Linked DNA regions of Spirosoma rhododendri. The protein of the gene in region 1 binds, or shares a complex with, the protein of each later gene. Links are inferred from orthologs where the notes say so. Each region holds a gene or a part of one and is shown in the gene's direction. Other genes may lie near its edges.

Evidence for each region. The genes of interacting proteins can lie anywhere in the genome.
Region 2: the proteins of mnmE (region 1) and mnmG are in contact, whole or in part, in a solved structure (PDB 9HIP), measured with the Escherichia coli proteins. The link is inferred for Spirosoma rhododendri from one-to-one orthologs.

What each region holds. Positions count from the first base shown.
Region 1 is NZ_CP051677.1:3,034,241-3,037,229, forward strand. The notes cover bases 1-2,984. They hold mnmE (tRNA uridine-5-carboxymethylaminomethyl(34) synthesis GTPase MnmE), read left to right. Parts: upstream 1-796; coding sequence 797-2,173; downstream 2,174-2,984. Other genes in these bases: HH216_RS26615 (hypothetical protein), read right to left, coding at 1-220; HH216_RS26620 (oxygenase MpaB family protein), read left to right, coding at 295-741; HH216_RS25885 (fasciclin domain-containing protein), read left to right, coding at 2,370-2,798; HH216_RS25890 (fasciclin domain-containing protein), read left to right, coding at 2,768-2,984. In the rest of the region: more of HH216_RS25890, read left to right, coding at 2,985-2,989. UniProt on the Escherichia coli protein: Exhibits a very high intrinsic GTPase hydrolysis rate. Involved in the addition of a carboxymethylaminomethyl (cmnm) group at the wobble position (U34) of certain tRNAs, forming tRNA-cmnm(5)s(2)U34.
Region 2 is NZ_CP051677.1:1,411,034-1,414,030, reverse strand. Bases 5-2,996 are described here. They hold mnmG (tRNA uridine-5-carboxymethylaminomethyl(34) synthesis enzyme MnmG), read left to right. Parts: upstream 5-565; coding sequence 566-2,428; downstream 2,429-2,996. Other genes in these bases: HH216_RS05580 (class I SAM-dependent methyltransferase), read left to right, coding at 2,483-2,996; HH216_RS05590 (DUF4175 family protein), read left to right, coding at 5-444. Also shown: more of HH216_RS05590, read left to right, coding at 1-4; more of HH216_RS05580, read left to right, coding at 2,997-2,997. UniProt on the Escherichia coli protein: NAD-binding protein involved in the addition of a carboxymethylaminomethyl (cmnm) group at the wobble position (U34) of certain tRNAs, forming tRNA-cmnm(5)s(2)U34.

The sequences.
Region 1 (2,989 bases):
TGGCCTGATCTTGGGCTGTTACTCGCTGCCCTACTGTTACCTCGGTGCCGACGGCGCGCAGGTGCTGTGGCTGACCGAACGCATCAAAACCGACACGGCCCGGCGCTTGCAGGAAACGGGCGAGTGGGTATTTGCCATCAATACCGCCAAAAGCTGGCAGTCGCTGTATGGTGCGGTACCCGAAGCCGTTAGCCGGACGCTGAAAGTGAGACTGTTGCACGCGGGGCTAGGTGGTTTGCCGGGCATAGCAGCCGATGGAATAGCGATTGGGGTGTGCCGGTTAATCAGGAGGACATGGCTGGCACGAATCTGGCGTTTTCGTACGTCGTGCTGCTGGGTCTGCGGCAGGCGGGCGTGTCGGTTACGGAACAGGAGGAAGCCGATTACCTGCACCATATCAACGTCGTTGGCTGGCTCAACGGTGTCGATGGGCAGTTGCTGCCGCAGAATATGCGCGAAGCCTACCGGCTGGGGCAGGCCATTGGCAAACGGCAGTTCCGCCAATCGGAAGCGGGGGAGGGGCTGACCCGGTCGCTGCTCAATGCCATTGCCGAAACGGGCAGCAAGACGTCGGGGCGGCCGGATACGATTCGGAACCTCGCAGCGGGCGAAATGCGTTTCTTCCTCGGCGACCGCAACGCCGACCTGCTCGGTATTCCCAGCGCACCCATCGAAAAACGATTGGCCGGTGTCATCAGCCGCCTGCCCATTTTCGACGGTTCCGTCGCCCGACTGGGGTAGTCTGTCGTGGGTCGGGTCTGGGACGCCACCAACAAACCACAAACCACGAACGTTTTTGCTTCATTCAGAACCTATTGCTGCGCTGGCTACGGCACCCGGTATCGGCGCTATCGCCGTCATTCGTGTATCGGGCGATGACGCCATTGCTATCACGAACCGATTCTTCCGGGGAAAAGACCTCACGCAGCAGCCCACTCATACGGCTCATTTCGGCACCCTGCGTAACCCCGACGACACAATTATCGACGAGGTGCTGGCGACCGTGTTTCGGGCACCTCGTTCGTTCACTAAAGAAGACGTTGTCGAGATTTCGTGCCACGGATCGGAGTTTATCGTCCGGCAGATTTTGCAGCGGCTGGTGGCTGAGGGCGTCCGGCTGGCGCGGCCGGGTGAGTTTACCCAGCGGGCCTTCCTCAACGGGCAATTCGATCTGGTGCAGGCCGAAGCCGTGGCTGATCTGATCGCGTCTGACTCCGATGCTAGCCACCGCGCGGCCCTGACACAGCTACGGGGCGGGTTCTCAAAACAGCTTATCGACCTCCGGCAACAACTCATCGACTTCGTGGCGCTGGTCGAACTCGAACTGGATTTCGGCGAGGAAGACGTCGAATTTGCCCACCGCGATCAATTGCGGCAATTGATGCTCAGTATCCGGCGGGTGCTGCACCCACTGATCGAGTCGTTTGCCGCCGGGAATGTCATCAAAAATGGCGTCGCGACGGTGATTGTTGGCAAACCCAATGCGGGAAAATCGACGCTGCTGAATGCGTTGCTGAACGAGGAAAAAGCCATCGTTTCCGATATTCCCGGCACCACCCGCGATGTGATCGAAGACGAACTATTCATCGACGGTATCCGCTTCCGCCTGATCGACACCGCCGGATTACGGTCGGCGACGGATAAGATCGAAGCCATCGGTATCGAACGGACGCAGCAAAAAATGCGCGACGCGGCCCTCGTGATCTACCTGTTCGACGCGGCTTCCATCAGCACCGACGATCTGCAAGCCGCGCTGACGGAAGTGCATGAGTCGGGTAAGCCGTATCTGCTGGTCGGCAACAAACTCGACGCACTCGATACTGCGAGAAAGCAACAGCTGGAAGCTGTTGCGGACGAGTCGATACACTGGATTTCGGCGGCTCAGCACACGAATCTGGATGCGCTACGGGCGGCCCTGTCGAACCGGGTCCGTACCGATGCCGCCGTGCAGATCGGCAGTGCCGTTGTAACCAACGTGCGTCACCATGATCACCTGACCGGTACGGACAACGCCCTGGCCCGCGCCCTCGACGGCCTGGACTCGGGCGTAACCCCCGACTGGCTGGCGATGGACCTGCGCGTAGCCCTGCAACACCTCGGTGAGCTCACCGGACAGATCACTACTGACGATTTGCTCGACTCCATTTTCAGCAAATTCTGCATCGGAAAGTAAGTGCTGGCTGGAAAAAGCAGAGTGAATTATCAGCTTTTTTCGCGGGGTGATAAATAGGCAATTAACTCATTGTAAATCAATCGAGTTGGCGTAGTGAAACGGATGAATACAGGACCATAGAAAAAACAAAAGCTGATTAACATTGTTTGGTACAACAGTTTATTGTTTTTGTCTAACTACTAAGCCTTATTCATCCATGTTTCACACACTCAATGTCAAGAATCTGAGACGGGCGGGACTAGCCGTACTGACAGCAACGCTACTGATAACCGGCTGTACAAACAACACGCCCGACCCACAGCCTGGCACGGGTACAACGCAACCCGGCTCCGGAACGGTGACCAACCCTGGCTCTACAACGCCCGGTTCCGGCACAACGACGACACCAACCTCACCAACGCTCACCGTCGTCGCATCGGTTACGTACATCGCACAGCAATCTAATCTTACCTTACTGCGAACAGCCATCGTGCGAGCCGGTCTGATCGATGAATTCAACAAGTCGGGTATTACCATCTTTGCGCCATCCGACGATGCGTTCAGAGCGGGGGCTATAGTGATGCCAACGCGATCAACAACGCGCCGGTGTCTGAGTTGCAACGTATTCTACGCTATCATGTGGTAGGGTCGCGCATTGACCAGAGCGCCATACCGACAATGGTCAACACCGTTTATCAGACAACACTGGCTGATAACCAGATCTCGGTATACAAGGTGAACAACAGTGACATCAGCGTCAACAACGGCAAGATTATCCAGGGCGACAACCCGACGGTGGGTAGTGTGGTGCACATCATCAACGCGCTGCTGAAACCG
Region 2 (2,997 bases), 1.6 Mb from region 1 along the record:
GGCCAGGGACTATCTGAGGAGCTTTCGCGTTTAGCTGCACAGCAAGCAATGGTGCGTGACATGCTCAAAAAGTTGGAGGAAAATGCGAAGGGAACTGAAGCTGGAAAACAGCAGGGCGATCAGGTAAAAGATCTGATGGAAAAAATGGACCAGACCGAAACGGATCTCGTCAATAAGCGCATTACCCAAAACACGATTAATCGGCAGAACCAAATTCTGACACGATTACTCGAATCTGAGAAAGCGTTAAAGCAGCAGGAGGAGGACCCCAAGCGTCAGGCTGAAGCGGCCCGCTCGCAGAAGAGCAGCACACCTGCCTTTTTTGATACTATTAAAAATGGCCAGTTTACCAAGCAGACCGAAGTTTTACGGTCTGTAACGCCTAACTACAATATCTTCTACAAGAAAGAAGCGAACCAATACTTGCAGAAACTCAGCAAGTAGGTAGTTACTTGATTTTGAACCGCTCGCTTGGCACAAAGGCGAGCGGTTTTTTGTTGTCGTTGCATAAATATTCAACCACGTGAAAAGTTTCCACGTGAAACATTTTACAAAAACTATTGAAATGACGTCAAGTTATGATGTGATTGTGGTGGGGGGAGGACATGCCGGTTGTGAGGCTGCATACGCGGCTGCCACGATGGGATCGCAGGTCTTGCTCATTACAATGAATATGCAGACTATTGCGCAAATGTCCTGCAACCCGGCAATGGGCGGAGTAGCGAAGGGGCAGATCGTACGTGAGATAGATGCACTGGGTGGCATGTCAGGGATCATTTCGGATAAAACGATGATTCAATTTCGGATGCTGAATCGATCGAAAGGTCCTGCCATGTGGAGCCCCCGGTGTCAAAGCGACCGTCATGCTTTCGCGTGGGAATGGCGCAAGACACTAGAAAACAATAATAATGTAAGTTTCTGGCAAGACTCCGTCAACGAACTACTTGTAAAAGACAACGCTGTTTACGGCGTAAAAACGATGATGGGTATCGTTTTTCACGCTAAAAGTGTCGTGCTCACAAACGGGACATTCCTGAACGGACGCATGTTTATCGGCGAAAAAACGTTTGGTGGTGGTCGTACGGGGGAGGCCGCAGCGAGTGGGCTGACCGAGCAGCTTGTAGAGTTGGGCTTCGAGAGCGGGCGAATGAAAACGGGAACACCGCCCCGGATTGACGGCCGTAGCCTGAATTATGAAGCAATGGAAGAGCAGCTTGGCGATACGAAGCCCGGCAAATTTTCCTATTCAGATACCCCCGCTCTGATTGAACAGAAAAGCTGTTGGATCACCTACACCAACCAGGCTGTGCATGACGAGCTTAAAACAGGGTTTGAAAAATCGCCAATGTTCACAGGTCGCATCAAGGGCCTTGGGCCTCGTTACTGTCCATCAGTAGAAGATAAAATCAACCGATTCGCAGATAAGGACAGGCACCAGATTTTTGTCGAGCCGGAGGGCAAAGACACGGTTGAGATATACGTAAACGGCTTTTCAACTTCGTTACCAGAGGACGTACAATTGAGAGCGTTGCAAAAAATTACGGGTTTCGAGCGCGCCAAAATGTTCCGGCCGGGGTACGCGGTGGAGTACGATTATTTTCCACCGACCCAGTTAAAACATACGCTGGAGACGCATCTGATAGCTAATCTATTCTTCGCAGGCCAGATAAACGGCACGACTGGATATGAAGAAGCTGCCTGCCAGGGCTTGATTGCAGGTATCAATGCGCACCACACTGTCTGTGAAAAAGACCCGTTTACGATCAAGCGATCAGAGGGGTATATCGGTGTGCTGATTGATGATCTAATCACGAAAGGGACGGAAGAGCCTTATCGGATGTTTACGTCGAGGGCGGAATACCGCACCTTGTTAAGGCAGGATAACGCTGATATTCGACTGACGGAAAAAGGGTACAAGATTGGTCTTGCTTCTCAACAGCGATACGACGCGTTAGTCGAAAAGCAGCAAAAGATAGCTGAACTGACAGACGCCATTCAAAGCAAGCGGGTGAAACCAGAAGGCATAAATGATTGGCTAACTACCCAGAATAGTTCACCGCTGCGGGAGACAGCTACCCTGCGAACACTTGTGAAACGGCCTGAAATCACGGCGGAAAACGTGTCTGAACTATTGGCCATTACTTTGCCTGACACGACAAAGTTCAATGAAGAGGTTGTTGAACAAACAGTAATCGAGATCAAATACGAGGATTATCTGTTGCGGGAAAAGCAGAACGCCGACAAGTTAGACCGCTGGGAAAATCTGTCAATCGGTACAGAGTTTGACTATGATAAACTGAAAGCGTTGTCGTTTGAAGGTCGGGATAAACTGAAGCGAACGCGGCCATCCACCATTGGTCAGGCCTCCCGAATCAGTGGAGTTAGCCCGTCTGATATTTCAATTTTGCTGGTTTACATGGGTCGGTAGGTTAGTACACTACCGGCCACTTTCATATTATCTGTTTTCCGTAAATGCACAAGAATGTCTTCGTTTGAAACTGTTCAGTACTGCCCTGTGTGCTCGGGCACTATATTTTCCTCCTACGTATCATGTAAAGATTATCTGGTCAGTAACCAGACATTCGAGATACAATCGTGCGATGCGTGTGGATTCCGTCTGACAAACCCACGCCCTGACGCAGCTTCGATAGGGCAATACTATAAATCTGAAGAATACATATCTCACAACGATAGTGGGGGAGGGCTGATCGGAACAGTTTACAAAGGCGTTCGTTCCTATACATTACGTGCAAAACTGGCCCTGATAAATTCATTGGTAGAAAAGAAAGGTCGCCTTCTTGACGTGGGTTGCGGAACGGGATCCTTTCTGGAAACGTGCCAAAAAGACAACTGGCAGATTGCCGGTATGGAGCCGGACGCCGATGCCCGGTCAGTCGCTAAGTCAAAACTGAATGTCGCACTAGCCAGCTCTCTGGCAGAGGTACCGCAAAACCAGTACAACGTAATCACGCTTTGGCATGTGCTCGAACATATCGC